2 regions of the Luteimonas sp. MC1895 genome follow, and region 2 is predicted to be linked to the other one. Evidence: predicted binding sites of a transcription regulator. Region 2 holds the regulator's gene; the other holds the start of a gene.
What was found. The regulator sigma-54, encoded in region 2, starts transcription at its own class of promoters, with help from an activator protein. The targets are predictions, from matches to a motif close to TGGCACGNGCNTTGC.
Positions count from the first base shown of each region.

Region 1: the regulator sigma-54 is predicted to act here: its motif matches at 11,033-11,047, upstream of glnA (type I glutamate--ammonia ligase).

Region 1 is NZ_JAEMDY010000004.1:79,331-94,731, reverse strand. Features, by position in the region: gene JG616_RS10890 (uroporphyrinogen-III C-methyltransferase) at 19-1,026, shown strand; gene JG616_RS10885 (heme biosynthesis HemY N-terminal domain-containing protein) at 1,079-2,287, shown strand; gene JG616_RS10880 (acetyl-CoA C-acetyltransferase) at 2,534-3,811, opposite strand; gene JG616_RS10875 (hypothetical protein) at 3,891-4,829, shown strand; gene JG616_RS10870 (superoxide dismutase family protein) at 4,836-5,492, opposite strand; gene JG616_RS10865 (superoxide dismutase family protein) at 5,508-6,053, opposite strand; gene ntrC (nitrogen regulation protein NR(I)) at 6,116-7,582, opposite strand; gene JG616_RS10855 (ATP-binding protein) at 7,569-8,627, opposite strand; gene JG616_RS10850 (N-acetylmuramoyl-L-alanine amidase) at 8,713-9,468, opposite strand; gene glnA (type I glutamate--ammonia ligase) at 9,561-10,970, opposite strand; gene JG616_RS10840 (undecaprenyl-diphosphate phosphatase) at 11,221-12,018, shown strand; gene JG616_RS10835 (META and DUF4377 domain-containing protein) at 12,083-12,910, shown strand; gene JG616_RS10830 (YbhB/YbcL family Raf kinase inhibitor-like protein) at 12,972-13,574, opposite strand; gene JG616_RS10825 (tetratricopeptide repeat protein) at 13,592-15,401, opposite strand, start outside.
Region 2 is NZ_JAEMDY010000001.1:1,129,609-1,145,009, forward strand. Features, by position in the region: gene rapZ (RNase adapter RapZ) at 67-990, opposite strand; gene hprK (HPr(Ser) kinase/phosphatase) at 987-1,946, opposite strand; gene JG616_RS04985 (PTS sugar transporter subunit IIA) at 1,943-2,401, opposite strand; gene raiA (ribosome-associated translation inhibitor RaiA) at 2,430-2,759, opposite strand; gene JG616_RS04995 (RNA polymerase factor sigma-54) at 2,868-4,295, opposite strand; gene lptB (LPS export ABC transporter ATP-binding protein) at 4,330-5,049, opposite strand; gene lptA (lipopolysaccharide transport periplasmic protein LptA) at 5,049-5,579, opposite strand; gene lptC (LPS export ABC transporter periplasmic protein LptC) at 5,560-6,123, opposite strand; gene JG616_RS05015 (phenylphosphate carboxylase subunit delta) at 6,120-6,674, opposite strand; gene JG616_RS05020 (KpsF/GutQ family sugar-phosphate isomerase) at 6,685-7,680, opposite strand; gene JG616_RS05025 (BolA/IbaG family iron-sulfur metabolism protein) at 7,807-8,043, shown strand; gene murA (UDP-N-acetylglucosamine 1-carboxyvinyltransferase) at 8,043-9,302, shown strand; gene JG616_RS05035 (DUF3108 domain-containing protein) at 9,334-10,050, opposite strand; gene JG616_RS05040 (DUF3108 domain-containing protein) at 10,051-10,869, opposite strand; gene purN (phosphoribosylglycinamide formyltransferase) at 10,880-11,545, opposite strand; gene purM (phosphoribosylformylglycinamidine cyclo-ligase) at 11,551-12,597, opposite strand; gene JG616_RS05055 (DUF2066 domain-containing protein) at 12,711-13,778, shown strand; gene hda (DnaA regulatory inactivator Hda) at 13,828-14,523, shown strand; gene rnk (nucleoside diphosphate kinase regulator) at 14,551-14,961, opposite strand; gene JG616_RS05070 (M15 family metallopeptidase) at 15,092-15,401, opposite strand, start outside.

The DNA.
Region 1 (15,401 bases), on a different contig from region 2:
CCCCTTGCGCGCGCGCCCTTGAACGCCCCCGAGTCCCCTGCGACGCCCCGCCGCCGCACCTCCGCCCTTGCCTGGCTGCTACTGGTCCTGCTGCTGCCGCTGGCGGCGCTGCTGGCGTGGCGGGCCTGGCAGTCGGAGCGCGACGAGCGTCGCGCGGCGGATACCCAGGACCGCATCGGCATCGAGGCCCTGCAGCAGCGCGTGGCGATCCTGCGCCAGGGGCAGCAGGCGCAGGGCAAGCGCCTGCAGCAGGCCGAGGCCACCAACCGCCTGCTGCGCGACGAACTGCTGGCGATGGGCCAGCGCGCGGCCCTGCTGGAGGACAGCGTGCAGCGCCTCGCCGACCCGGCGCAGGACGCCGCACGCGCGCTGCGCCTGGACGAGATCGAGCTGCTGCTGGCCCAGGGCGGTCAGCGCCTGCTGCTGGCCGGCGACCTGCAGGGCGCGCGACGCGCCTACGGCCTGGCGGCGCGGCTGCTGGATGGCCTGCACGCCCCGGCCGACATCGACCTGCGCCAGGTGCTTGCCGACGAGCGCGCGATGCTCGACGCGCTGGGGCAGGACCCGCGCATCGTCGCGCTGGCACGGCTCGACGCCTTCGAGGCCGGCCTGGACGCACCCGCCGGACCCGTCGTGCCCTCCAAAGACACCACCGCGCCCGCGTCCGCCCAGCCCTGGTGGGAGCGCCTCGCCACGCGCATCGTCGACGTGCGACGCAGCGACGCCCTGCTGGTGGTCGATGCCGGCGAGCGCGCCGCCGGCCTGGCCGCACTGCGCCTCGAACTGTCGCTGGCGCGCACCGCCGCGGAGCGCCGCGACACCGCGGGCCACGCGGCCGCGCTGGCCCGGGTGCGCGCCCTGGTCCCGCGGCTGTGGCCGGCCTCGGCCACGCGCGACGCGCGCCTGCGCGAGCTGGACGCCATCGCCGCGCTGCCATTGAAGCCGGAGCTGCCAACGCTCGGCACCACGCTCGACCAGCTGCGCCTGCAGCGCGGACGCCTGGAGGGCGACCACGCAGCAATGTGAACACGGCCGCGACATCCGCGCCGCTACGGTGGCGGCGACTTTGGAGACTGCCATGAACCTGTTCCGCAACCTGCTCGTCTGGATCCTGCTGGCGATCATCGGCGCACTGGCCTGGCACCTGCTCGCGCAGGACCCCGGCTACGTGCTGGTGCGCTACCGCGGCTGGGACTACACCACCAACCTGCTCTGGGTCTCGGTGGCCGTGCTCGCCGGCCTGTTCGTGCTCTGGCTGCTGTGGTCGCTGATCGCCCTGCCGATGCGCGCCTGGCGCCACCGCCGCGAACGCCAGTCGCGCGAACGCCTGGGCAGCGGCCTCGAAGCGCTGCACCAGGGACACTACGCGCGCGCCGAGAAGCTGCTTCCGCAGGCCGCCGAGGACAGCGACGCCGCCGTGGCGCGCCTGGCCGCGGCCCGCGCCGCGACCGCGCGCGGTGACCACGCCGCCGCGCGCAGCCACCTCGACGCCATCGACAGTGGACACGCCCTGACCCGCGCCATCGGCCGCGCCGAGCTCGCGCTGGCCGAGGACCGCCCCACCGACGCCCTGGTGGCGCTGGACGATCCGAACGCGCAGCCGCTCTCGCCGCGCGGCCTGGCGCTGCGCGCCGACGCCTACGCCGCCTCACGGCGCGCGGCGGATGCCTATGCCCTGCTGGGCGCGCTGCGCCAGCAGCAGGCCCTGCCCGAAGGCGCGCTTGCGCAGCGCGAACGCGTGTGGGCCGCCCAGGCGCTGGCCGAGGCCGGCGATGCCAACGCATTGGCCGACCGCTGGGAAAGCGTTCCGAAGGGCCTGCGCAGCGAGCCCGAGGTGGTCGCTGCCTACGCCGACCGCGCCGCCGCGCTCGGCTGGGACGACGCCGCCACCTCCAGCATCGAACACGCCCTCGACACCCGCTGGGACGAGGACCTGGCCGCCCGCTACGGACGCCTGCCGGTCGCCCGCGTCGAGCACCGCGAAGCCGCGGCCCAGCGCTGGCTGCAGCAGCGCCCCGGCAGCCCCGCCCTCCTGCTCACCCTGGCCCGCATGGCGCGCGCCCGCGGCGACTGGCTGCAGGCCGAGGACCACCTGCAGCGCGCGATCGCCCAGGGCGCCGGCCCCGAAGCCTGGGAAGAACTGGGCGACGGCCACGCCGCCACCGGCGACGACACCACCGCCCGCATCGCCTACGCCAACGCCCTGCGCATGCAGCGCGGCGAACCCGTCACCCCGCTTACCAACCGCTCGCCAGGGCTCGGCGGGGAACGGCTGGAAGGGCTCTAGAAGCGTTTGCCACGGATGACGCGGATTGCGCGGATTTACACGGATAGAGCAAACGCGCAGGTAGAGAGCCGTTCCCGGTGGCGGGACGTGGCGGGTGAAGCCTTCACCCCCGAACAGGTCACGCCTTTTTCGCCAGCGAATAACCCGGCATCCGCGCAACCAACCCCAACCGCTTTCGCCCTATCCGTGTAAATCCGCGCAATCCGCGTCATCCGTGGCAAAAAAAGAGCTCTGCTCTTCCCACAATCACCGCTCGAGAATCGCCACCACGCCCATGCCGCCGGCGGTGCAGATCGAAACCAGGGCGCGGCCGCCGCCGCGTTCCTGCAGCTGGCGGGCAGCGGTGGCGACCACGCGGGCGCCGGTGGCGGCGAAGGGGTGGCCGGTGGCCAGTGACGAGCCAACCGGGTTGATCTTCGCGGGGTCGATGCGGCCCAGCGGTGCGTCGAGGCCCAGGCGGTTGCGGCAGTAGTCCTCGCTCTCCCAGGCGCGCAGCGTGCACAGCACCTGGGCGGCGAAGGCCTCGTGGATCTCGTAGATGTCGAAGTCCTGCAGCGTGAGGTTGTTGCGCGCGAGCATTTCGGCCACGGCCACCGTCGGCGCCATCAGCAGGCCTTCGCCGTGGACGAAATCGACCGCCGCGACATGCGCGTCGCGGACGTGGCACAGCACCTCGTGTCCGTGCTGCGCGGCCCACTCGTCGGTGGACAGCAGGCAGGCGGCGGCGCCGTCGGTCAGCGGCGTCGAGTTGCCTGCGGTGAGCGAGCCACGGCCGGAGGTGCGGTCGAAGGCCGGCTTCAGCGTGGCCAGCTTCTCCAGCGTGCTGTCGGCACGCAGGATGTTGTCGCGCGAGACGCCGCGGAAGGCCACCACCAGGTCGTCGAAGAAGCCGCGTTCGTAGGCCGCGGCCAGCTTGTGGTGCGAGGCCACCGCCAGCTCGTCCTGCGAGTCGCGCGCGATGCTCCACTCCTTGGCCATGTCCTCGCAGTGCTCGCCCATCGACTTGCCGGTGCGCGGCTCGGCCACGCCGGGGAAATCGGGCTTGAGCTCGCGCAGTCGGAAGCCGCGGAACTGCGCCAGCCGGTCGCGCGGGGCCTTGGCCGCGTTGGCCGCCAGCAGGCGGCGCCGCAGCGACTTGCCGTAGACGATCGGCACGTCGGACGTGCTGTCGCTGCCGCCACCGATGCCGCTGTCGATCTGCCCGGCGGCGATCCTGTTGCCGATGGTGATGATCGAATCCAGCGAGGTGCCGCAGGCGCGCTGCAGGGTGATGCCCGGCGTCAGCGGCGACAGGCCCGACGACAGCGCGGCTTCGCGGCCCAGGTTCCAGTCGCTGGAGTGCTTGATCACCGCACCCATGGCGACTTCGCCCAGGCGCTGGCCATGCAGGCCGAACTTCTCGACCAGGGCGCCAAGCGTGCGGACCGACATCCCGAGGTTGCCGACGTCGGCATAGGCGGTGTTCTGGCGGCAGAAGGGAATGCGGACGCCGCCGAGGACGGCGACGGGGCGACCATGCAGCATCTGGGGAACCTCGCAGGCAGCCCGCCGACCGTGGCAGGCATAATGGATCGGAGTTTAGCGCCGCTCACGCGCAGGGCCAATGAACCAGACCATCGCCAACCAGCAGGGACCCGCGCGCGTGCTCGGCGCGCTGGCGCTCGAACTGTCGCCGGGCAGCAGCAGCGGGCGCGACGCGCTCCCCCAGGCCGAGGCCGGAGCGCTGGCCGCGCTGGTCGCCACCGATCTCGCCGCGTTCGCACCCGAGGCCGCCCGCCTGGACTGCAGCCTGGTGGCCGCCCACTTCGATCCGGTGGAACTGCTGCGGCCGGGCTGGCCGCTGCACCAGGAACTCTGGCAGCTGGCCGCCAAGGCGCCGCGCGCCCCCGGCGGCGGCGCCCGCGTCCTCGCCTTCGGCAGCCATGAGGGCCGGCTGCCGGGCGCGCTCTCGCCATCGCCCGAGTACGCCGGCGGCCCGCTGCGCCTGCTGCCCTTCGTGCTCGATGGTGATCCGGCCACGGTCGCCGCCGTGTCGGCGCGGCTCGAGGCGGACCTGGTGGAGGAAGGCATGGCCGGCGCGGCCACCGCGCTCGCCGCGCAGGAGGCCTTTGGCATCCAGGTGGAGCACGCGCGCTACCTGACCGTGCACGACCTCTGCGCGATGACCGCGATGCAGTACGAACATGCAGGCCTGGCGGAACTCTGGCCGCTGCTCGAGACCGCCCTGCTGTCACCGACGCGCGAGGCGTGGCTGGATGCGCCGCCGGAACCGCTGCTGCACTACGCGGGCAAGGGCCAGGTGCGCATGGCGCTGTTCGCGCCCGCGGCGTGGCGATCGCATTACCGGGCCGCCCTGCCCGGCGTGGACGCCGGCGCGGACGCCGACGCGGAATCGGTGGAGCGCATCGCGCGTCTCTACGCCCACTTCGAGGCCCGCCAGCGCCAGCTTGCCAGCCTGCTGCGCGCACATGGACTGGCGGTGGAGTTCATCCACTGCCGGGATGATGCGCGGGCGGAACTCGCCGCCCCGCCCGCGCCCTGAGCGCGCTTACCGCGCCTGCGCACCCGCCTGGCTGATCACGCCGCAGGCCAGGCGCGCGCCCGCGTTGCCGGTGGGCTGGGTCGCGTAGTCGTCGGCGTCGGCATGCACGATCACGCCGCGGCCGAGCACGTCGGACGGCGCGCCGTCCGCCAGGGTCGCGCCCTCGAGTCGTGCGTTCACGACCGCCACGCCGGTGTCGTCGGCGGTGATGTTGTCGCTGTCGCCCACGTGGTGTTCGCCCGCACCCACGCGGCCATGCGCCGCGCCCGCCGGGTTGAAGTGGCCGCCGGCGCTGCTGCCGTCCGGCGCGCTGCAGTCGCCGGTCTCGTGGACGTGGAAGCCGTGCTCGCTGCCGGGCGTCAGCCCGTTGACCTGGCCGGTGATGGCCACGCCGCCGTCCACCGCCTCGAAGGCGAGCTCGCCGGTGACCGAATTGCCCTCGGTGGCCGAAAGCACCGCGACCGTGTGCGGCGCGGGGGTGGTGGTCATGTCGGCCGCGCCGGGTGCCTGGGTGGCGTCCGCCGGAGCGGTGACCGCGCCGGCGGCCGTGGCGGCATCGGTCGACGGCATCGTCGAGGCGCCGGCGTCGTCCTGGCGATCGCCGCAGGCCGCAAGGGCAAGGGCCATCGAGGCGGCCAGCAGGGTCATGGGGATGGTGCGCATGGGTGGGACTCCTTCCTAGGGCGCGCCTTCAGGCGCAAGGGTGATGACGCCACAGGCGATCCGCGCACCGGTCGCACCGGTGGTGGATCCAAGCACGACGAGCGACCGCCCGACGATGTCGTTGGCCGCGCCGCCGCCCAGCACGGCGCCCGGCACCAGCTGGTCGACCCGGGCCACGCCGCCGGCGTCGGCGACGATCCGGTCGCTGCCGCCGTCGGGCGCGCCGCGGCCGCTGGCGTCGAAATAGGGTCCGGCGCTGGAGGCGTCGATCGCGCTGCAGTCGCCGCGTGCGTGCACCTGCAGCACATGCGCGCCGTGGCGGCTGAGGCCGCCGACCTCGCCGGCCAGGCGCACGCCGCCGTCGACCGCGCGCAGGTCGATCCGCCCGCTGGCCAGGGTCGCCGAGGCCGCGGCCAGGTTCGCACGCGCGGAGGTGGCGGTGCCGGCGTCCACGCGCGGCGGTGGCGGCGGCGTGGCCGCGGGCTCACGGGACGTGGGCGGGGTGCTGGCGCAGGCCGCCAGCAGGACGCTGGCGGCGAGGGCGGCTGGGATGCGTCGCATGCCTTCCGATCGGATCCGGGAAAACGCCAAGGCTAGCGGCGCGGAGGTTCGCGATGCGTGAGTCACGGCCTGGGGCGCCGCGCGCCGAGCTTGCGGGTCAGGGTGTTGCGACCGAGGCCCAGTCGCGCGGCGGCGTCGCCGCGGTGCTGCCCGGTGTGCGCGAGGGCGGCCTCCAGCAGCACCCGGTCGAGACGCTCGCGGGCCTCGGCGTGGATGCCCTCGGCCTCGGCGGCCAGCCTGGCCATCGCCCAGTCGCGCAGGCCCGACTCCCAGCGGGCCTCGTGCCCGCCCGCCGCATCCGCAGCGTCGGGGCGCGCGGCCGCGTCGGCCACGCCCCAGGCCTCGCGCAGGTCCTCGCCTTCGACCACGTCACCCGGCGCCAGTGCGGCCAGGCGCCAGCACAGGTTCTCGAGCTCGCGCACGTTGCCTGGCCAGTCGTGGGCCTGCAGTCGTGCCAGCGCCTCGCGGGACAGGCGCTTGGCGGGCGCCTGGAAGCGCGCGGCCGCGCGCTGCAGGAAGCGCTCGGCCAGGCGGGGAATGTCGCCGCGGCGCTCGCGCAGCGACGGCAGGCACAGGCGCACCACGTCGAGGCGGTGCAGCAGGTCGGCGCGGAAGCCGCCCTCGCGCACCTTCGCCTCGAGGTCCTGGTGGGTCGCCGCGATCACCCGCACGTCGACCCGGATCAGCTCGCGCCCACCCACGCGGAAGAACTCGCCCTCGGCCAGCACCCGCAGCAGCCGCGTCTGCAGCGCCAGCGGCATGTCGCCGATCTCGTCCAGGAACAGCGTGCCGCCGTGGGCCTGCTCGAAGCGGCCGACGTGGCGGCGCCGGGCGCCGGTGAAGGCGCCGGCCTCGTGGCCGAACAGCTCGCTTTCCAGCAGCTCGGACGGAATGGCGGCGGTGTTGAGCGCGACGAACGGCGCGCGCGCGCGCGGCGACTCGCGGTGCAGCGCGCGCGCCACCAGCTCCTTGCCGGTGCCGGTCTCGCCGGTGACCAGCACCGACAGCGGCGCCTGCGCCAGGCGGCCGATGGCGCGGAACAGCTGCTGCATCGCCGGCGCGTCACCGACGAGGGCATCGTCCGACGCGCCTGCGGGGTCCGCGGTGCCGTCGGCGTCCGCGCCGGCCGTGCGCGCGGCATCGCCGCGCGCGTCGCCCAGCGCGCGCGCGGCCAGCGCGACGGCGTCGTCGAGGTCGAAGGGCTTGGACAGGAACTCCTGCGCGCCGCCGCGGAACGCACCGGCGGTGCTGGCCACGTCGGTGTGCGCGCTCATCACCACCACCGGCAGCGACGGCAGGCGGCGCTTGAGCGCGTCGAGCAGCGCCAGGCCGTCCTGGCCGGGCATGCGCACGTCGGTGAACAGCAGCTGCGGACGCGGACCGCCGCGGTCGAGGGTGGCGAGCACGTCGGCCGCCGTTTCGAAGCCGGTGACCGTGTAGCCCGCGTCGCGCAGCGCGGTGGCGAGTACGAAGCGCACCGCGCGGTCGTCGTCGACGACCCAGACGCGGGCGCCTTCAGCGCCGGGCATGGCCCGCCTCCTCCACGCCAATGCTCCGCGTGCCGGCATCGGCGTCGGCAGGCGCATCGCCCGCGGCCACCGCCGCATACGGCAGCAGCAGGGTGAACACCGTATGCCCGGGCCGCGAACGGAAGGCGATGCTGCCGCGGTGCTCGCGCGCCACCTGCTGCGCCATCGCCAGGCCGAGGCCGCTGCCGTCGGCGCGCCCGGAGACCAGCGGGACGAAGACCTGCCCGGCCAGCTCGTCGGGCACGCCGCGTCCGTCGTCGACGATGTCCAGGCGCAGCGCCAGCGCGTGCAGCTCGCTGCCGATGCGCACGCCACGCTCGGCGCGGGTGCGCAGCACCACCTCGCCGGAGCCGGCCTCGAGGGCATTGCGCACCAGGTTCCAGACCGCCTGCACCAGGCGGTCCGGATCGCCATCGAGCTCGGGCAGGCTGGGGTCGTAGTCGCGCACCAGCTTCACCGCCCAGCCGGCGTCGGCCTCGGCCAGGCGCAGCACGCGCTCGAGCACGGCATGGACGTTGAGCGGCGCGTGCGGCGTGGGCGGCGCCGGATCGAGCAGGCGCTCGACCAGCTGCGCCAGGCGGCCCACCTCGGAATCGATGAGTTCCAGCAGCTCCCGCGCCGAGGCGTCGTCCCCGGGGATCCGCCGACCGAGCAGCTGCGCCGCGCCCTTGAGGCCCGCCAGCGGGTTGCGCAGCTCGTGGGCGAGGCCCTTGAGCGCCGCCGACAGCGCGAGCGGCAGCGCCGCCAGCGGGTCGCCGCCGGGGAATTCATCGACCGGGTGCAGCTCGAGCAGCCAGCCGCCGCCATCGCGCGGCGTCAGCCAGGCCTCGGCGAAGCGCGGGGCCGCTCCGGGATACGACAGGGCGAGGCGCGGGAGGCGGATGACGCCGGAGGGCGCGACCGCCACCGCCGCGGCCAGTGCCTCGCCCTCGACTTCCAGCGCCGCCACGGGCAGGCCCGGCAGGCGTCGGAGCGAGACCCCGAGCCACTGCCCGCTGGCCACGTTCCCGGCCTCGACCACGCCTGCGCGCGAGACAGCGAACATCGGGGTGCTCAGCTGGTCGAACGCGGGGTCGAGGCGAGGCGTCATTGCACCAATCTAGTGCAAGGCCGGGCCGGCGAACAGGGCTTCAGCGCGACGCGGGTACCAGCAGCCCCACCTGGTCCGGCAGCGTCAGCGCATGCAGGATCCGCAGGTCTTCCGCGTCCAGCACGGTGCCGGCATCGCCGCGGAAGCGGAGGCGGAACGCACGGATGGTCGCCTCGCGGTGGGTGGTGTCGTAACCGACCTGCTCCAGCGCGCGCCTGGCATCGAATCCTTCCGGCGCCGGGGGCGCGTCGTCGGCCGGCCAGATGCCGAAGCCCGCCTCGGCCAGGCGCCGCCAAGGAAACAGCGGACCCGGGTCGATCTTGCGCGAAGGCGCCAGGTCGGAGTGCCCGATCACGTGGCTGGGCGGGATGCGCAGGCGCCCCGTGAGGTCCTCCAGCAGGCGCAGCAGCGCCTGCACCTGCGGCTCGGTGAAGGGCTCGCGGCCGTTGTTGTCGATCTCGATGCCGATCGAGGCGGAGTTGAGGTCGGTGATCGTGCCCCAGCGACCGCCACCGGCATGCCAGGCGCGATGGCCGTCGGCAACCAGCTGGTAGATCGCGCCGTCGTCGCCGACCAGGTAATGCGAACTGACCGGCCCGCCGCTGTTGCGCGTGCGCAGGGTGTGCAGGCTCTGCTCGACCGAATCCTGCTCGGTGTAATGAAGCACGATGACGACGGGGCGCCGTTCGTCGAAGTTGGGCGACGGCACCCAGGTCGCCATCGGGTTGCGTGGCGCCTGGTGGACGCAGGCGGAGAGGAGTGCAACGCAGAGCGCGACGGCGGCAAGCTTCTTCATGCATCGCATTGCACCCGGCGCGCCCGCGCGACGCAAGTGCGGACGCGGCCGCTCCGGGAAGGAGCGGCGCTGCAGCCGCACCGGCGGGCGCGTCAGATGGCGTAGTACATCTGGTATTCCAGCGGATGCACCGCGCCGCGGAAGGCGGTGACTTCCTTCATCTTCAGCGCGATGTAGGCGTCGATGAAGTCGTCGCTCATCACGCCGCCGGCCTTGAGGAACTCGCGGTCGGCGTCGAGCGCTTCCAGCGCCTGGTCGAGCGAGTGGCAGACGGTCGGGATGCCCTTGGCCTCTTCCGGCGGCAGGTCGTAGAGATCCTTGTCGCTGGGGCCGCCCGGGTCGATCTGGTTCTTGATGCCGTCCAGCCCCGCCATCATCAGCGCGGTGAAGATCAGGTAGCCCGAGTTCATCGGATCCGGGAAGCGGAACTCCACGCGGCGCGCCTTCGGGTTGGACACGTAGGGGATGCGGCAGGACGCCGAGCGGTTCGACGCCGAGTAGGCCAGCATCACCGGCGCCTCGAAGCCCGGCACCAGGCGCTTGTAGCTGTTGGTGCTGGAGTTGGCGAAGGCGTTGATCGCGCGCGCATGCTTGAACACGCCGCCGATGTACCACAGCGCGGTCTGGCTCAGGCCGCCGTAGCCGTCGCCGGTGAACAGGTTCACGCCGCCCTTGGCCAGCGACTGGTGCACGTGCATGCCGCTGCCGTTGTCGCCGACGATGGGCTTGGGCATGAAGGTGGCGGTCTTGCCGTTGCGGTGCGCGACGTTCTTCACGATGTACTTCATCGTCAGCAGTTCGTCGGCCTTCTGCACCAGCGAGCTGAACTTGGTGCCGATCTCGCACTGGCCGGCGTTGGCCACCTCGTGGTGGTGCACCTCGACCTCGATGCCGACCTGCTCGAGCGTCTTGCACATCTCGGCGCGGAGGTCGTGCAGCGAATCCAGCGGCGCCACCGGGAAGTAGCCGCCCTTGACGCCCGGACGGTAGCCGGTGTTGCCGCCGGCGTATTCGCGGCCGGAGTTCCACGCCGCTTCTTCCGAGTCGATGTGGAAGAAGGTGTGGCCCATCTCGTTGGCGTAGCGCACCGAGTCGAAGATGAAGAACTCCGGCTCGGGGCCGAAGAAGGCCTGCTCGGCGATGCCGCTGGCCTTGAGGTAGGCCTCGGCGCGGCGGGCGATGCCGCGCGGATCGCGGTTGTAGGCCTGCATCGTGGCCGGATCCAGCACGTCGCAGGTCAGGACCAGGGTCGGGTCGGCGGTGAACGGGTCGAGGAAGGCGGTGTCCGGGTCGGGCAGCAGGACCATGTCCGAGTTCTGGATGCCGCGCCAGCCGCCGATCGACGAGCCGTCGAACATCTTGCCGTCCTCGAACAGGCCGGGCTCGATGATCGACTTCGGATAGGTCACGTGGTGCTGCACGCCGCGCATGTCGGCAAAGCGCAGGTCGATGAATTCGACGCGGTGGTCGGTGATCAGCTTTTCGACGGTCTCGAAGGACATGGGGGCTCCGCTGGGATGGTGGCTGGTAGGCCCGGGCTTCCGGGCAGGTCGGACGGAAGGACGCAAGCGCCATGCCAGTCGCAAACCTTTGATTCAACTCGGGCCAGCAAGAATACGGGCGGGACAAAGCACCAGAAAGGTGCACCATTTCTAATGATTGCACCCGAATGATGCAACCTCGATCCGCTATGCTGCCGCGCTTCCGGCGCCGCGCACCGGCACCACCCGCGCCTCCACCACGGACCCACCGATGACCGACCCGCTGGCCGCCCTGCTCCTGGGCATCCTCGAAGGCCTGACCGAGTTCCTGCCGATCTCCAGCACCGGCCACCTGCTGATCGCCCAGCACTGGCTGGGCGCGCGCTCGGACTTCTTCAACATCGTGATCCAGGCCGGCGCGATCCTGGCGATCACCCTGGTGTTCCGCGAGCGCCTGGTGTCGCTGGCCACCGGCCTGGGCGAGGCGCGTAACCGCGACTACGCCATGAAGCTCGCGGTCGCCTTCCTGGTCACCGCCCTGGTCGGCCTGCCGGTGCGCCTGATGGGCTGGGAGCTTCCGGAGACGGTGACCCCCATCGCCTGGGCGCTGGTCATCGGCGGCGTCTGGATGATCGTGGCCGAGCGCGTGGCCGAGCGCCGCAGTCCGGACGGCACCAGCGTGACCTGGACGATCGCGGTACTCGTCGGCCTGGCCCAGGTGGTGGCGGGTGTCTTCCCGGGTACTTCGCGCTCGGCGGCGGCGATCTTCATCGCCATGCTCGCCGGCCTCAGCCGGCGCACCGCGGCGGCCGAGTTCGTGTTCCTGGTCGGCATCCCGACCATGTTCGCGGCCAGCGCCTGGACCTTCCTCGAGCTGGCAATGGACGGCGGGCTGGGCGGCGAAGCCTGGGCCGACGTCGCCATCGCCTTCGCGGCGGCCACGATCACCGGCTTCCTGGTGGTCAAATGGCTGCTCGGCTACATCGAGCACCACCGGTTCACCGGGTTCGCGGTGTACCGGATCCTGCTGGGCGCGGCCCTGCTGCTGTGGCTGCCCGCCGGCGATTGAGGCCCACGCAACCCCGTTCCCGCGCCTCGCGCGTTGACCCAGGTCCCTGCCCCGGAGCCACGCCATGAAGCCACTGCTCGCACTCGTCCTGCCCCTCGTGCTGGCGGCCTGTTCGCCCGGCACCGACGACGCCGCGACCATCGCGACGCCCGCGCCGGCCACGGCCCCGGCGGCGCCGGGCACGACGCCCGCTCCCGACCTCGCGGCCACGCTCGGCGCCTACCACTGGCAGCTCGACGCCGCGACCGCCGCCGATGGCAGCCGCATCGACGCCCTGTTCGCCAACACCGACGCCGCGCTGCAGCTCGACTTCAGCGATGGCCGGGTCTCGATCTCCAACGCCTGCAACCGCATGGGCGGCGACTTCAACCTCGGCGCCGACACCATCGCGGTCGGCACGATGATGAGCACCGAAATGGCCTGTGCCGAGCCACTGATGGCGATGGAGCGCGAAGCCCACACGCGCCTGTCGGGCAGCCATGCGCTCGCGCTGGACGATGGCGCGCCGCCGCGGCTTGCGTTGACCAATGGCCTGGGCGACCGCCTGGTCTTCATCGGCGCGCCGACCGCGCGCACCCGCCACGGCGCCGAACCCGAGCGCGTCTTCCTTGAAGTCGCCGCCGAGCGCGTCGACTGCCACCATCCGCTGATGCCCGGCCACCGCTGCCTGCAGGTGCGCGCGATCCGCTACGACGACGGCGGGATCAGGCAGGACAGCGGCGAATGGGGGCCGATGTACGAAGAGATCGAGGGCTTCGCGCACACGCCCGGCGTGCGCACGGTGCTGCGCCTGGACCGCTACCCGCGCAAGGACGTGCCGGCCGACGCATCGGCCGTGGTGCACGTGCTCGACATGGTGGTCGAGCAGGAGCAGGTGGCTGCCGCCGAATAGGCGGGGTCCGTCGCGGTCGCAGCTGTAGCTGCTCCCATAGGCGTCCGGGTGTGGGCGCGGGTCAGGCGTGCAGGCTGTAGCTGCCCCAGGTCGCGGCCTCGGCCAGCACGTGGCCCTGGATCGCGCGCAGCACGTCGCCGGCGGTGAACCGTTCCGGCAGCTCCAGGCGCGCCACGTCCAGCGCGAACACCCGGAAGAAGTAGCGGTGCTCGCGCAGGTCGTGCGCCGGCGGATACGGGCCGTCGTAACCCGCCCAGTCGCCGCCCATGTCTGCATCGCCGGCGAACCAGCCGGTGTAGTCGTTGAGGCCCTGGCGTGCGCCGTCCGGGCCGGGCGGCGTGCGCTTGCCGCCGCGGGTGACGCCATCGCTGCAGCTGCCGGCGGGGACCGCGGTGACCTGCGGCGGGATGTCGACCATCGCCCAGTGCACGAAGTCGCCGCGCGGATGCGCGACCGGAATCGCGACCTGGTCGTTGGCGACCAGCGCGGGATCGGTGGGCGCGTCGGTGTCGATGCACAGCAGCGCGAACGAACGCGTGCCGTCCGGCGCGCCGCCCCAGGACAGCTGCGGATTGCGGTTGCCGCCGAAGCCGCCGGGCGCGCCGAGGGCGAACTCCGCCGGGATCGGTTGGCCGTGGCCGAAGCTTGCGCTGCTGATGTGCATGGTCGTGCTCCTCGTGGTCAGGCGTCGGGGTAGCCCAGGCGGCGGGCCACCGGGGCCAGGGTGGCGAACGGCCCCGCCAGCAGGCCGGCATAGTCGCGCCAGCCGCCAGCCGGGAAGCGCGCGGCACCGAAGTAGCCGGGCGGCGGCTCGGACAATTCGAGTCCCAGGGCGTCGCGCAGGCGCGCCACGATCGCCACCGGGTCCTCGCTGACCTCGTCCAGGCGCAGCAGGTGGTGCGGCACCAGGTCCTGCTCGTGCAGGTCGGCCAGCTGCGCGAGCGCCCCGGCCAGCCATTCCGCCGCGACCTGCGGCGACGCCAGGGCGAACGGCGTCGAGGATCCGAACGCCAGCCAGTTCAGCAGCATGTCGCGAGGATCGCGGATCACCGCCAGCAGCCGCGCCTCGGGCAGCGCCTCGCGCAGCACCGCGGCATAGGCGTTGTCCCACCACAGCAGCCAGTCGATCACCGCGCCGTCCACGCCGCGCGCGGGCAGCGCACCGCGCCACGAGGCGGCGACCGCGGCCGGCGCCACGGCGCCCTTGGCGATCGCGACCGGGGTGGCGATGTTCTGCAAGGCGTCCGACGGTGGCCGGGCGCCGAAGCGGTCCGGGCGGAACGCGGGCACGGCGCCGGCCAGCAGGTCGGCCACGCGTTCGACCGGACTGCCGGGAAGACCGGCGAGGAAGACCACCTGCGAGGCGGCGGGGTCGGCCGCGGCCTGCTCCGGCCACGCGTCGCGCGCCGGCGACAGGGTCGGCAGCGGCACGCGCTCCGACGCCTGGCGCGCATTGAGCCGCTCCCAGCAGGCCAGCGCGGCCTTGCGGTCGCCGGCGTGGTGGTGGGCGACGCCCAGGCGCTGGCCCAGCAGCGCGTGGTCGCCCGGCGTGTCGGCCCGGGCCAGCAGTGCGTCCAGGCGTCGGGCGGCCTCGGCCGGATCACGCTCCAGCAGGCTGTCGGCGAGCTGCAGCTCGGCGCGCATGTGGCCGGGCGCGCGTTCCAGCAGCGCGCGCGCAACCGAATCGGCCTCGTCCTGGCGGCCTTCGCGGATGCGCAGGGCCAGCGCGGCGTCGAGCGCCTCCAGCGAGTCCGGCATGATCGAGCGCCAGCGTTCGACCAGCCCGGACGAGACCCGCGTGTCGCGCCATTCGAACATCAGGCGCGCGCGCCACAGGTCGTCGCTGTCGGGCGTGGTGGCGAGCGCGGCGTCCAGCGTGCGACGGGCGTCGTCGATGGCGCCCAGGCGGGCCCAGGCCGCCATGATCGCGGACAGCGTGCGCCCGTCGCGCGGGTCGGCGGCCAGCGCCGCGCGCAGCAATTCCAGCCCGCGCTCGGGCCGGCCCGCGGCCAGCTGCAGCTCGCCGGCGTGCCGGCGCAGTTCGGCGGTGGCCAGCGCCGGGTCGGACACCAGGGTCGCGAGCTCGTCGGCCGCCTCGGCCGTGCGGCCCTGGCGCTGCAGCAGCTCCGCGATCAGCAGCCGCACCATGCCGGCCGCCGGCGCGTGCTCGAGCAGGCTGCGGAAGGCCTGTTCGGCGAACGCGAAGTGGCCCTTCGTCATGTGCGCGATGCCCAGCGCGTGCAGCGCAACCACATCGTCGGGCGCGCGCTTCACCGAGTCGGACAGCAGGGCCAGGGCCTCGTCGACGCGGCCACGGCGCAGCGCCAGCGTGCCGGTCACGCCCTGCAGGGCCGGATCGTCCGGCGAGACGCGGGCGGCGAGCCGCGCCAGGCGCTCGGCCTCGTCCAGGTCGTTGCGGCCCATGGCCAGCTGGGCCTGCACGATGTAGGCGCCGAACGCGTTCGGGTTGTTGCCGATGGTGGCGTCCAGC
Region 2 (15,401 bases):
AGCCGCATGACGGTCCGGAAGCACCGCGTGCGCGCGCGGCAACGTTTCCGGACTTCAGTCGAGTTCTCAGTCGAGTTCGCGGTGGTGCGTGGCGACCTCGTTCCAGCCCTGCCGGCGCGCGTGGGCGGCCGCGGCTTCGGCGAGGTAGACCGAGCGGTGGCGGCCGCCGGTGCAGCCGAAGGCGACGGTCACGTAGCTGCGCGTGGACGAGTCCATGCGCGGCAGCCAGGCATCGAGGAATGCGTTCACCTGGCGCAGGAACTCGCCGACGTCGGCCTGTTCGGGCGCTTCGAAGTAGTCGCGCACGGGGCCGTCGCGGCCCGACAGCGGGCGCAGCCGTGGGTCCCAGTGCGGATTGGGCAGGGCGCGCGCATCGAACACGAAGTCCGCGTCCGGCGGCAGTCCGCGCCGGTAGGCGAAGGATTCGAACAGCAGCGACAGCGACGAGTCCATCGCCAGGCCCAGTTCGGTCAGCACCCGGTGGCGCAGCTGGTGGACGTTGAGCTCGCTGGTGTCGATGGTGACGTCGGCCAGCTGGCGCAGCGGACGCAGCACCTGGCGCTCCAGCGCGATGGCGTCCGAGAGCGCCAGGCCCAGCCGCGTCAGCGGATGGCGGCGGCGGGTGTCGGCATAGCGCTTGAGCAGGACGTTGTCGGCGGTGTCGAAGAAGACCAGCTTCGGGTCGAAGCCCAGGGCGCCCACCGCCGACAGCCACTCGGGCAGGTTGGCGAGGTCGCCGCGGCTGCGCACGTCGATGCCCACGGCGAGCTTCTGCGAGGCGCGCTCGGGATGGGTGGCGCTGCGCACGAAGTCGGGCAGCAGCTCCGCCGGCAGGTTGTCGACGCAGTAGAAGTCGAGGTCCTCGAAGGTGTTGAGCGCGACGGTCTTGCCACTGCCCGACATGCCGCTGACGATGACCAGCGCATTACTGGCGGCGGTCGCGGTCGCGGTCGCGTCCGCGGGCGCGTCCGTGTTCGCGGGCGTGCTCATGCCGTGCCCCGTTCGAGGAAGTGCGAGTGGCGCGCGAGAAAGGCCGCGGCGGGATCGACGCCCTTGGCGCGCAGCATGTGCACGCGGGTGGCGGCTTCGGTCAGGACCGCCAGGTTGCGGCCGGGCATCACCGGCAAGGTGATCATCGGCACGTCGAGTTCGAGCACGCGCCGCGAGCCGAGGTCGCCGGTCAGCCGCACCATGCCGCTGGCATCGCTCGATTCGCGGCTGTCCTCGGGGCGCGCCAGGTGCACGATCAGGCGCAGGTACTTGTTCCGCTTCACCGCGGTGTCACCGAACATCTCGCGGATGTTGAGCACGCCGAGGCCGCGCAGTTCGAGCAGGTCCTGCAGCAGCTCGGGACAGGTGCCATCGAGCACGTCCGGCGCGATCTGCGCGAACTCCGGCGCATCGTCGGCGACCAGCCGGTGTCCGCGGGTCACCAGCTCCAACGCGAGCTCGCTCTTGCCGGTGCCGGATTCGCCGGTGATCAGCACGCCGATGGAGTAGATCTCCATGAACACCCCGTGCAGGGTGGTGCGACGTGCGAGGGCGCCGGCCAGGTGGTACTGCAGCACGCTGTAGAGCTCGTGGCCGCGGCGCGGCGAGGACCACAGCGCGATGCCCGATTCCTCGGCCATCTCGATCAGGTCCTCGGGGCAGGACTGGCCTTTGCTCACCACCAGCGCCAGCGGCCCGAACTGCAGGATCTTCTCCAGCGTCTCCCAGCGCTGCCGCGGCTCCAGGCCGTCCAGCCAGGCCAGCTCCTCGGTCCCGAGGATCTGCACCTTGTTGGGATAGATGATGTTGAGGTAGCCGGCCAGCGAGGGCCGGCGGGCCACGGTATCGACCGCCTCGAGCTGGCGGGCGGCACCGGACTGGCCGGCGACCCAGCGCAGCGCGAGGCGCTCGCGCAGCTGTTCGTAGAGTTCGCGGGCGGTGATCGCGGCGTTCATGCGCTCACGTCGAGGCGCAGCAGCAGCGCGCGCAGCGCGGTGATGTCGCGGGCGGCGCGGACCGCGTCGCGGAAGCCGGGGTCGGCGAACTGGCCGGCGAGCTCGGACAGCGTGTCCAGGTGCTGCTGCGCATGGCCCTGCGGCACCGCCATCGCGAACACCAGGTCGACCGGCTGGCCGTCGTGGGCGCGGAAGTCGACCGGCGCGGCCAGCCGCAGGAAGGCCGCCACCGGAACGCGGCAGGCGGCGGTATGGCAGTGCGGGATGGCCACCCCACGGCCGATGGAGGTGCTGCCGATGGCCTCGCGTGCGCGCAGGCCGTCGGCGATCGCCTGGGTCCAGTCCGGCGAGCCGCCGCTGAGCAGGCGGGCGGCCGCGTCCAGCACCTGGTCGCGCCCGCCCGGCTCCACGACCTGCACGATGCGCGCGGCCGTGAGCAGGTCGGTATACGGCATGACGTCGTGCTTCCGTCGCGGCCGCGGGTCAGCCGAACTCGCCGTCGCGCACCGGGTTCCCGCCGCGGCGGTGCTGGTCGATCATCTTCTTCTTCTCCTTCACCAGCATCCGGTCGAGCTTGTCGGCCAGGAGATCGATCGCCGCGTACATGTCGACCGCGCGCGCATCGGCGTGCAGGGTCTTGCCGCCCACGCTGAGCGTGGCCTCGGCGACATGGTCGGGCTTGTCCAGGCTCAGCTGGGTGCGGACCTGCAGCGGCGGATCGTAGAGCCGCGAAAGCCGGCCAAGCTTGGTCTCGACGTAGTCGCGCAGCGCGGGCGTGACATCCATCTGCTGGCCGTGGGTCTCGATGAGCATCGCAAACCTCCTCTCTCGTGGGGTCCACAGCATCGCCCATGGCGATGTCGCGGTTGTCACGGACAGGTTAACCCAGCCCCCGGAGGCCGGGAAGCGGCGGGGCGGTGCTCAGGCGATGCGCACGCGGTCGTGCGATGAAGGGATGTTCAGGGCTTCGCGGTATTTCGCCACGGTGCGCCTCGCGACCGGCACGCCGCCGTCCTTGAGGCGTTCGGCCAGGCGCGCGTCGGACAGCGGCTTGCGCGGGTCCTCGGCCTCGACCAGGCGGCGGATCATGTCCTGGATCGCGGTGCTCGAGGCCTCGCCGCCGCCGCCGGTGTCGATGCCCGAGGCGAAGAACGCGCGCAGCGGCATCGTGCCGCGCGGCGTGTGCACGTACTTGCGCGCCACCGCGCGCGAGACGGTGGACTCGTGCATGCCGATCTGCGCAGCCACCTCGCGCAGGGTCAGCGGGCGCAGCGCCTTGTCGCCGAACTCGAGGAAGCCCGACTGCTCGCGCACCAGGCAGTGCACCACCTTGAGCAGGGTCTCGCCGCGCGCCTCGATGTTCTTCAGCAGCCAGCGCGCCTCCTGCAGCCGGCCGCGCAGGTAGCCGGCGTCGGCCCCGGCCGCGTGCTGCAGCATCTGCTCGTAGCCGCGGTGGATGGTCAGGCTGGAATGGCGGCCGCCGGCCAGCGCCACCTTCCACATGCCGCCCTGGCGGGTGATGACGCAGTCGGGCACGACGTAGGTGTCCTGCGGCATGCCGCCGATGCGTGCGCCGGGGCGCGGGTCGAGTCCGCGGATCAGGTGCAGGGCGGTGACCGCGTCTTCCAGGCTGCAGCCAAGCGCGTCGGCCATTCCGGCTTCGCCCAGCCGCGCAAGCCGTTCGATCAGCGTCGACACCGCGCGCCGCGCGATGCCGCGCCCGGGCGTGTCGCCGGGCAGCGCGTCGAGCTGCAGCAGCAGGCACTCGCCGAGGTCGCGCGCGCCGACGCCGGTCGGGTCCAGGCCCTGGACGCGGCGCAGGACCAGCGCGATCTCGGCCTCGCTGCAGTCCAGTTCCGGCGCCAGCGCTTCGGCGATGGCCGCCAGCGGCTCGCGCAGGTAGCCGTCGTCGTCGATGGCATCGACCAGCGTTTCGCCGATGGCAAGTTCGCGCGGGGAAAGATGGCTGAGGTTGAGCTGCCAGGTGAGGTGGTCGCGCAGGGTTTCCGACTGGGCGATGCGTTCGGACGCGTCGCCATCGGGATCCTCGCCGCCGCCGCGCCCGCTCTCGGCCCAGGCCACGTCGCGGTGGTCGTCCCACGGGTCCTCGTGGGCCCCGGTGCGTTCCTCGTGTCGCGTCTCCGCGGATTCGCCATCCGTGCCCGGCGGATCGCCAGGCGTCGGAACCGGCGCCGAGTCGTCCCACTCCAGCAGGGGGTTGCTCTCGACCGCGTCGCTGATCTCGGCCTCGAGCTCGGGCATCGACAGCTGGAGCATGTGCAGGGCCTGGCGCAGCTGTGGCGTCAGTACCAGTTGCTGTCCCAGCGATGTCTGAAGGCGAGGCTTCACGACGTTCCCCTGTCGACGGGGACGTGCCCCCGGCTCACAGCCGGAAGGAATCCCCGAGGTAGACCCGGCGCACGTCCGGATTGGCCAGCAGCGCGTCCGGAGCCCCCTGCGCGAGCACGCCACCATCACTGAGGATATACGCGCGGTCGCAAATGCCCAAGGTCTCGCGCACGTTGTGGTCGGTGATCAGCACGCCGATGCCGCGGTTCTTGAGGTGGCGCACGATGCGCTGGATCTCGCCGACCGAGATCGGATCGACGCCGGCGAAGGGTTCGTCGAGCAGGATCAGCCGCGGGCGCGCGGCCAGCGCGCGCGCGATCTCGACCCGGCGGCGCTCGCCGCCGGAGAGGCTGGCACCGGCCTGGCCGGCGACGTGCGCCACCTGCAGCTCGTCCATCAGCGACGCGAGTTCGGTCTCGCGCCCCTTGCGGTCCAGGTCCTCGCGCAGCTCGAGCACCAGCATGATGTTGTCGGCCACGCTCAGCTTGCGGAACACCGACGGTTCCTGCGGCAGGTAGCCGACGCCGAGGCGCGCGCGGCGATACATCGGCTCGCCGGTGATGTCGCGGCCGTCGAGCACGATGCGGCCGGCGTCGGCCGGCACCAGGCCGACGATCATGTAGAAGCAGGTGGTCTTGCCCGCGCCGTTGGGGCCGAGCAGGCCGACGACCTCGCCGGCGTCGAGGGTCAGCCCGAACTCGCGCACGACCTCGCGCTGCCGGTAGCTCTTGCGCAGCCCCTCGGCGACCAGCATCAGTTGCCGCCCTGGCCGCCGGTGCTGGCCCCCTTGGGCAGGATGCGGGTGCGGATCTGCTGGCCGTCCTGGCCGCCGCCCTGCACGCGGCCGGTGGCCATGTTGTAGACGATGCGGCCGCCGGCCATGGTGCCGCGGCCGGGCTGGTTGAGCTCGGCATTGCCGGTAAAGACCACGGTCTCGGTCTGCAGGTCGTAGTCGACGTTGCTGGCGCTGGCGTCGATCGAGCCGCCGTCGTCGAGCTCCTGGGTCAGGCGCACGGGCGCGCCGGTGAGGATCACGCGCTGGATGTCGCCGCCGCCGCGGCGGACGTCGGCCTTGGCCGCGCGCACGTCGAGCGTGCCCTGGACGATGCGCACGTTGCCGGCGAACACGCAGGGGCCGCCGTCGTCGGCGAGCATGCAGTCCTGGGTGTTGGACGTCAGGTCCATCGGCTGGTTGCGGTCGCTCGACTTCGCCCACGCGGACGGGGCGGCCAGGGCCGCGGCCAGGGCGAGGAGCGTCGTGAGGCTAGCGGCGCGTGGGGACATAGCGGGTCTGGACCTTGGAAGTGAGCTGGAAGCGCTTGCCGGCCAGGTCGGCTTCCATGCCCGTGCCCTGCATTGTAGTGCCGGGCTGGGTGATGGTCACGGCGGCATCGGTGCGTGCGCGACGCTGCTCCGGGAAGACCTGCAGGGCGTCGGTTTCCATGCGCATGGCCCGGCCGCCGGCCGGGTCGGAGACGGCGACGACGCTGCCGTCGAGCCGCATCTCGCTGCTGTCGGCGCTGATCCAGCCGGCGTCGCCGCGCAGGTCCCAGTAGTACTCGCCGCCTTCCTCGGGCAGCAGGAACACGGGTTCGCGCAGCGACAGGGTTTCATCGGCGGGGTCGCGCTGCAGCCAGGGCGCGCGGAGGGTGAAGGCTTCCTGCCCGCGGCTGTCGAGCGACACCAGTTCGAAGTCCTCGAGCACGTAGTCGGAGCGGTCGCTGGTGGCCAGGGCGTCCGGCTCGTCGGCGCCCTGGCGCCAGGCCGACCAGCCGCTGGCGATGGCGGCCACCAGCAACACCAGGATCAGCGCACCGCGCCAGTTCACTGGCCTGCTCCGGCCGCGTCGGCAGCGATGCCGGCGTCGCCGCGTGCCGCCAGCACGAGGTCGCAGAATTCGCGCGCCGCGCCCGCGCCGCCGCCAAGCGACGACTGCCAGTGGACGCTGGCCAGGATCGCAGGATGCGCATCGGCGGGCGCCGCGGCCAGGCCGGCGGCGGCAAGCACCGCGAGGTCGGTCAGGTCGTCGCCCATGAACGACACCGCGTCGGCGTCCAGGCCCAGGCGCGTGCGCAGCCCTTCGACGAAGGCGAGCTTGTCCTTGACGCCGGTATGCACCTCGACGCCGAGGTCGCGCGCGCGGATCTCGGCCGCCGCGCTGCTGCGCGCGGTGATGAAGGCCACCGCGATGCCGGCGCGGCGCAGCAGCGAGATGCCGAGGCCGTCGTGGACATGGAAGGACTTGCTCTCGGTGCCGTCGCTGGCGATATGCAGGCGCCCGTCGGTCAGGGTGCCGTCGACGTCGAAGCAGGCCAGGCGGATGCGCGCGGCGCGCGCGCGCAGTTCGGGAGGCGGGGAGGGCGGGTAGGCGGGGCGCATGAACGCGGGATCACACCACGCGTGCGCGCAACAGGTCGTGAATGTTCAGGGCGCCAACCACGCGGCCCCCGTCGTCCACGACCACGAGGCCGCCGATCTTGTGCGCCTCCATCAGCTGCGCCGCCTCGACCGCAAGCGCGTCGGCGCCGATGGTGCGCGGGCTGCGCGTCATCACGTCGGCGATCGGCGCGGTGCGCACGTCGATGCCCGCGTCCAGGCTGCGGCGCAGGTCGCCGTCGGTGTAGAGGCCCAGCAGGCGGCCGTCGTCGTCGACGACGGCGGTCATGCCGAGCATCTTGCGGCTGATCTCGGCCAGGGCCTCGCTCACGGTCGCGCTGGCCGGCACGCGCGGCACGGCATCGCCGGTGTGCATGACGTCGGCGATGTGCAGCAGCAGGCGGCGTCCGAGCGCGCCGGCCGGGTGCGAGCGCGCGAAGTCGTCGGCGGTGAAGCCGCGCGCCTCGAGCAGGGCCACCGCCAGCGCGTCGCCCATGGCGAGCGAGGCCGTGGTGCTCGCGGTCGGTGCCAGGTGCAGCGGGCAGGCCTCCGCCGGCACGCTGACGTCGAGGTGCACGGCGGCCGCGCGCGCCAGCGTGGAGCCGGGGCGGCCGGTCATCGACACCAGCGCGTTGCCCTGGCGCTTGAGCACCGGGAGCAGCTGCAGCACCTCGTCGGATTCGCCCGAGTAGGAGAGCGCGAGGACCACGTCGGCGTCGGTGACCATGCCCAGGTCGCCGTGCCCGGCCTCGCCCGGATGGACGTAGAACGCCGGCGTGCCGGTGGAGGCGAGGGTGGCGGCGATCTTGCGCGCGACATGGCCGGACTTGCCCATGCCGGTGCAGACCACCCGGCCGCCGCAGGCCAGGAGCAGGGCGCAGGCGCGCGAGAAGTCGCCGTCGATGCGGGCCGCGACGGCGGCCAGGCCCTGGCATTCGATCTCGAAGACCCGCTGGCCGCTGGCCGCGAAGTCGGGCGCGCTGGCGGGGTGGTCGTTGCTTCCGGGCATACCGGGCCGGACCCTTTTCCGTTAGGCTAACCGGTTCATCTTACGCGGATTTCTCCCCGCTCCCCCGGTTTTCCAGGGCGGCCGGGAGGCCGCCTCATGTGCCCTTCATGACCTGGACGAGCCGCCTTGGACGCAGACACCATCCGTAAACTCATCGAGCAGGGGCTGCCTGGCGCCGAGGTCGACGTGCGTGGCGACGACGGCGTGCACTTCGAGGCCGTCGTGGTCCACCCGGACTTCGCCGGCCGGCTGCCGCTGGCGCGCCACCGCATGGTTTACGCCACCCTGGGCGCGCTGATGGGCAACGAGATCCACGCGCTCGCGCTGCGCACCCTGACCCCCGACGAGCACCGGCCCGCCTGATGCAGAAGATCGCGGTGGTTGGCGGCGTGGCCCTCGAGGGCGACGTCCGCGTCTCCGGCGCCAAGAACGCCGTCCTGCCCATCCTGTGCGCGACCCTGCTGGCCGACGAGCCGGTGGAGATCGGCAACGTCCCGCACCTGCATGACGTGGTGACCACGGCGCGGGTGCTGGACGGCCTCGGTGCCGCGGTCACGCATGACGCGGACGGGAGCCACGTGCTCGTCGATCCGCGCGGCGTCGACAGCCACGTCGCCCCCTACGAACTGGTGCGCACGATGCGCGCGTCGGTGCTGGTGCTCGGTCCGCTGGTCGCCAGGCACGGTGCGGCCGAGGTCGCGCTGCCGGGTGGCTGTGCGATCGGGTCGCGCCCGGTCGACCTGCACATCCGCGCGCTCGAGGCGCTCGGCGCGCGCATCACCGTCGAGCACGGCTTCATCAACGCCCGCGCGGGTCGCCTGCGCGGCGGCCATGTCGTCTTCGACATGGTGAGCGTGGGCGCGACCGAGAACGTGCTGATGGCCGCGACCCTGGCCCAGGGCACCACGGTGATCGACAACGCCGCGCGCGAGCCGGAAATCGTCGACCTCGCCGACTGCCTGCTGGCGATGGGCGCCGACATCGAGGGCGCGGGCAGTTCGCGCATCGTCGTGCACGGCGTCGACCGGCTGCATGGCGCGCGCCACGAGGTGGTGGCCGATCGCATCGAGGCCGGGACCTTTCTGGTGGCCGGCGCCATCACCGGTGGCCGCGTGACCATCACCCACGCGCGTCCGGACACCATGGACGCGGTGCTCGAGCGGCTAACCGCGGCTGGCGCCGACATCGGCATCGAAGGCGACCGCATCACCGTCGACATGCGTGGCCGCCGTCCGCGCGCGGTGGACATCAGCACCGCACCGCATCCGGCGTTCCCCACCGACATGCAGGCGCAGTTCATGGCGATGAACTGCATCGCCGAGGGCGTGGCGACCATCGACGAGACGATCTTCGAAAACCGCTTCATGCACGTCAACGAGCTGATGCGGCTGGGTGCGGACATCCACATCGAGGGACACCGCGCAACGGTCACCGGCGTCGAGCGCCTGAGCGGCGCGCCGGTCATGGCCACCGACCTGCGGGCCTCGGCCTCGCTGATCCTGGCCGGGCTGGTGGCCGAGGGCGAGACGGTCATCGACCGCATCTACCACCTCGACCGCGGCTACGAGCACATCGAGCGCAAGCTGTCCGGGCTCGGCGCCAGGATCAGCCGGATCGACTGACCGCGGGCCGGTCGCCCGCGGTCGACCGCGGTCAGTTGACCGCGGTGAGCTTCAGGTCGATGTGGTCCTTGCCGTCGCGACGCTGCAGCACGCGCGCCGGCACCGGCAGGCCATCCACCACCCAGGCGATGATTTCGCGCTTGCCGTCGCGACGCACCACGCGGGTGGCGGCATGCGACTTGTCGCCGACCTGGATCTGTTCGGTCCCTTCGACCTGGAAGCGCTGGCGCTTGACGCGCCCGTCCTCCACGAGGCGGTAGTCGAGCGGCTTGCCTGCGGCGACGTCCCGCACCAGCACGAGGTTCATCAGCATGCCGTCCAGGTCGCCGGTGCGCAGCTTGACCGGACCCGCGCGATCTTCCTTGACGTCACCGGTCCAGCGCGCTTCGCCCTGCTGCCAGTCGTAGTCGGCGGTGACGCTCTTGCGCTTGACCAGCATCGCGGCCAGCCCGCTCGTGCCCCGCTGGCTGTCCACGCTCTTCAGCGGGCGCCACTGGTCGCCTTCGACCTCGAACACCGTGCTCTGGGCCAGCTCCGCGCCCATGCCGCCGATGTCGATGCGGTATTCCCAGCGGTCCTTGCCGGCGCTGGCCAGGCTCATCTTCGCCGTCGCCTGCATGCCCATGTAGTTCGCCTGGTAGTCGGCGCTGAAGGGCTTGATCGCAAGCGCCGGCGCGGAGGCCAGCGCGAGCAGGGCGATCGCGGCGGTAGCCGCGACGCGGCGGCGGAACAACGTGGTGTCCAACATCTAGTGAGCTCCTTCGTATGCGACCAGGCGCAGGTCGATGGCGTCTTCGCCGTTCTCGCGCTGCAGGATCCGGATGGGCGTGGGCACGCCACGCGCCACCCAGAAGATGGTTTCATCATTGCCGCCATTGGTCCGTGAAACACGCATGGCGTCGTACGAGAGGCCGTCGACCTCGACGTACTCGGTGGCGTCGGCCACGGCGTACTGGTGGTCGCGCACGCGGCCACCATCGACGAAGCGATAGCGGAGCGCGCGTCCCGGCGCGGCGTCGCGCACGATGGCAAGGTTGATCAGCAGTCCGCTCTTGTCGCCTGCGCGCAGCGCGACCGGCTGGCGGCGTGCGTCCTTGAGGTCGCCGCTCCACTGCGCGACGCTGGACGTCCAGTCGTACACGCCCTCGATGTGCCGGCCCATGAACAGCGCCTTGCGGCGCGTGTCCTGGCGCAGCGGCCGGTAGTCGCCGCCGGCCTCGTCGAAAACGGTGCCCTGGTCGATGTCCAGCCGGACCCAGCGCGCCAGGCCCCGGTTGCCGGTGACGTCGAGGTCGATCCGCCACAGCCTGCCTTCGCGTGCCAGCCGCATGGTCGCGGTGCCTGCCTGCTTTCCACCGTTCCATGCGTCGTAGGTGGCGACGAACGGTGTCAGCACGGGCTGCGGATCCGCGGCCTCGCTGGCAGCCGCCGCCGGGGCGCCGGGCACGCTGCCGCCCGCTTGCGCCGGCTGCTGCACGGCCGACATCGTCCCGCCGGCGGCCAGCGCGGGCAGGACGGTGAGCGCGGCAACGAGCGCCGTGGACAGGAGGCGGGGGGCGGTGTTCATACCGCCGGGATCATGACAACAGGCGGTTGGCTGCCAGCTGAAGAGGTGCGCCCAGTGGCCTGCCGTCGAGCTCGACGGCATCGTCGCGCAGGGTGATGCGACCGGCGCAGAGCAGCTGCAGGCTGCCCACGAGCAGCGGATGTTCGGTGTCGAGCACGCGCGCCGCCAGCGCCTCCGCGTCATCGCCGTCGTGCACCGGCACCCGCGCCTGGGCGATGACCGGCCCCCCATCGAGGTCGGCGGTGACGTAATGGACGCTGGCCCCGTGTTCAGCGACGCCGGCGGCCAGCGCGCGCGCATGCGTGTCCAGGCCCTTGAAGTCGGGCAACAGGGACGGGTGGATGTTGATGATGCGGCCCGCCCAGGGCGCCAGCGCCGCCGCGCCGAGCAGGCGCATATAGCCCGCGCAGACCACGAGGTCCGGCTGTACCGCCGCCACCCGTGCGAACAGCGCGGCGTCGAACTCGTCGCGGCCGGCGTAGTCGCGCGGACGCAGCGCCCCGGCCTCGATGCCGGCATCGCGCGCACGCTGCAGCGCGTGGGCTTTCGCACGATCGCCGAACACGCCAGCCACGCGTGCGTCCAGGCGGCCGTCGGCGATCGCGTCGAGCATCGCCTGCAGGTTGCTGCCGCGGCCGGAGGCCAGCACGGCCAGCCGCGGCGTGCGCTCCGCCATGGCGATCAGCCGATGCGCACGCGGGCGCCAGCGTCGCGCGCGGGCACCACGGTGCCGATCGTCCGGTGCGCGAGCGAAAGCGCGTCCAGTGCCGCGGCCACAGCGCCGGCGCGCGCCGGGTCGACCACCAGCACGAAGCCGAGGCCGCAGTTGAAGGTGCGCCACATTTCCTCGGGGGCCACCGCGCCTTCGCGCTGCAGCCAGTCGAACACCGCGGGCAGCGCCCACGCCGAGGCGTCGATCTCGAGGGCGAGGCCCTCGGGCACCACGCGGATGATGTTCTCGGTCAGGCCGCCGCCGGTGATGTGCGCCATGGCGTGGATCGAGCCGCCCTCGGCGCCGCGCAGCAGCTCGAGCACCGGCTTCACGTACAGCGCGGTGGGCGCCATCAGCGCGTCCTCGAGGCGCACGCCGTCGAGGTCGGTGTGGCCGGGCCGGCCGGCGCGGTCGTAGATGCGACGGATCAGCGAGTAGCCGTTGGAATGCGGTCCGCTCGAGGCGATGCCGATCAGCACGTCGCCGGCGGCGACGCGGCCACCGTCGCGCAACTCGGACTTCTCCACCGCGCCCACGGTGAAGCCGGCCAGGTCGTACTCGCCGGGGCCGTACATGTCGGGCATCTCGGCGGTCTCGCCGCCGATCAGCGCGCAGCCCGCCAGCTCGCAGCCGCGGGCGATGCCGCCGACCACGGCCACCGTGGTGTCGATGTCGAGCTTGCCGGTGGCGAAGTAGTCGAGGAAGAACAGCGGCTCGGCGCCCTGCACCAGCACGTCGTTCACGCACATGCCGACCAGGTCGATGCCGATGGTGTCGTGGCGGCCCAGCTGCTGCGCGAGCTTCAGCTTGGTGCCCACGCCATCCGTGCCCGAGACGAGCACGGGCTCGCGGTACTTGCCCGACAGGTCGAACAGCGCGCCGAAGCCGCCCAGGCCGCCCATCACTTCGGGGCGGAAGGTGCGCTTCACCAGCGGCTTGATGCGTTCGACGACTTCATTGCCCGCGTCGATGTCGACGCCGGCGTCACGGTAGGTCAGCGGAGTGGGGCTGGTCACGATGGCTCGCCGGCGCATGGAAACGTTCATTTTAGCAGTCCCGCGCCCGTCTTCATGGACGCGGCGCGGCCCGTGCGGCACCATTCCACGTTGTCATGCTCCAGGGAACGACGATGCCCAAGGCGTTGCTGCTCACGCTGATCCTCGCGCTGCTGCCTGCCGGCTGGGCCCAGGCCCAGCGCGTCGAAGGCGACCGCGCGGGCGCCAGCGGCCTGTACGAGGCCGAGGTGGCGGTCGGCAGCCAGACCGAATCGGCCCGGCAGTCGGGCTACCAGCGCGCGCTGGCGCAGGTGCTGGGCAAGCTGTCCGGCGATGCCGGCGTGTCGCGGCGCCCGGGCGTGGCCCGCGAGCTCCGCCGCGCGGGCGATTTCGTCGAGCACTCCGACTACCGCCAGGACGAGGGGCGCTCCGCCGCCGGTTCGCCGACCTACACCACGACCCTGGTGGTGCGCTTCCGCAAGGACGATGTCGACGGCATCGCCGGCGCGCTCGGCCTGCCGGTGTGGCCGGAGCCCAGGCCCAAGCCGGTGCTGTGGCTGGCGATCGACGACGGCACCGGGCCGCGCCTGGTCGCCGTGGGGCAGAACAACGTCGCCAGGCCGGTGCTCGACCGGGCGCAGGAGCGCGGCTTCCGCCTGGGCCTGCCGGGTGGCAGCGCCGCCGAGCGTGCCGCCGTCGGCGCGATCTGGCGCGGTGATTCGGCCGCGGTCGCGCGCCTGTCGGCACGCTACAACCCGCCGATGCAGCTGATCGGCAAGCTGTACCGTGCCGGCGGCGGCTGGAAGGCGGACTGGACCTTCGTCGACAACGGCCGGGTGCTGGCCACATGGTCCGAGGAGGACACGCAGGCCCGACGGGTCATCGCCTCCGGCGCCGACGGCGCGGCCAACGCCCTGGTGCGCCGCTATGCGAAGGCGAGCCCCGTGGGCCAGCCGGGCGTCGAGCACATCGTCGTCACCGGGATCAACAGCGCCGACGACTACGTGCGCCTGGCGGCCTGGCTGCAGTCGACTTCGGTGGTGCGCGGGGTGCGGCCGCTGCGGGCCACGCCCAACAGCATCGAACTCGAACTGGACCTGCTGACCGGCCTGGCCGGCTTCCGCCGCGTGCTCGACGGCTCGGTGCTGGTGGAGTCGGGTGCCAACCTCGACGGCCTGCCGCCCGAGTTCCAGCTGCGCTGAGGTCCGTGATGGAGCGTCCACCGGTGGCGGCGCCCCGCCGCGGCGGCGCGTGAGCCGGCAGCTGCCGCTGGCGCTGCGCTATCCGCCGGACCAGCGTTTCGACACCTTCGTGGGCGCGCCCGCTGGCGCGCTCGCGCAGCTGCGGGCGCTGGCTGCCGGCGACGGGGACTGGCTGTACCTCGACGGCGGTCCGGGGACCGGCAAGACCCATCTGCTGCTGGCGGCCTGCGCCGAGGCCGAATCCCGGGGCGCCAGCGCCGTCTACCTGCCGATGGCCGCGGCCGTGGGCCGCCTGGCCCTGGCTCTGGATGGACTGCAGGCGATGCACCTGGTCGCGCTGGACGGACTCGAGGCGATCGCCGGCGACCGCGGCGACGAAGTCGCGCTGTTCGATTTCCACAACCGCGCGCGCGCCGCCGGCGTCGCCGTGCTCTATGCCGCTGACGCAGCTCCGGCCGCGCTGCCGCTGGGGCTGGCGGACCTGCGCTCGCGCCTCGCGCAGTGCGCCCGCATCACGCTGCAGCCGCTCGACGACGCCGGGCGCGCCGAGGTGCTGCGGTTGCGCGCGCGCCGGCGCGGCCTGCAGTTCGACGAGGCCGCGATCGGGTGGTTGCTGAAGCGTGCGGGGCGCGACCTGGCCGGGCTCACCGCCCAGCTCGACGCCCTGGACCGGGCTTCGCTGGCGGCACAGCGCCGGGTGACGGTGCCGTTCCTGCGTGAAGTCCTGGGAAGCGCGGGCGGCTGAGGCGGCCCGCGCGGACGTCGTCCTGGCTCAGCGGTGGAGTTCGCCGGCGCGCTCGGGCTGGTAGGTCACTTCCTCGATCAGCACCTTGACGCTGCCGCCGCCCGGCTTGGGCCATTCCATCTCGTCGCCCTGCGACAGGCCGAGCAGGGCGCTGCCCACCGGGGCGAGCACGGAGATGCGGTCGGGGCTGCCATCGGCGTCGCGGGGATAGACCAGGGTCAGCTTGAAGGTCTCGTCCGGGCCGACGCGGAAGCGCACGGTCGAATTCATGGTCACCGTGGTCGGCGGGATCTCCTTCGGCGTGACCACGTCGGCGCGCAGCAGCTCGGCTTCGAGCGCCTGCCGGCCGGGGAAGGTGGCGTCGGGGAGGGACTCGAGCAGGCTCTCCAGCCGCTCGGCATCCAGCGTCGAGATGGTGATGTTGGGTCGGGTGTTCACGCGTGCGTCTCCTGCAATGCGTTTGCCGCCAGCAACGCGCCCCGGGCGACGTCTCGCGTCGGCCGGGGCGCGGGTGGGCTGGCGGCGATGGTGTTCGTTGCGGTCAATGTAGCCGCAGCGCGCCGCGATCTCAATCGGTCCGCGCGGTCCCGTCGTAGCGCCAGTGCCAGGGTTCGTGGACGATTCCGTGCGGATTGTCGCGCGGGTAGCTCATCGTGAACCCGAGCCCGCCCGCATGGGCCTGGAGCCAGGCGAACGCCGGCGTGGCCTCGAAGGACTCCTCGGCGGCCGGCTCGCCGGGCGCGCTGACGTCCACCGCCCGTCCCGAATGATGCTCGGACCAGCCGGGGGCGGCGTTGACCGCCAGGATCTCCGCGATCTCCAGGCCCCGGGCCAGCTTCCGCTCGACGATCCCGGCCTGGTAGGCGTGGCTGCGGTAG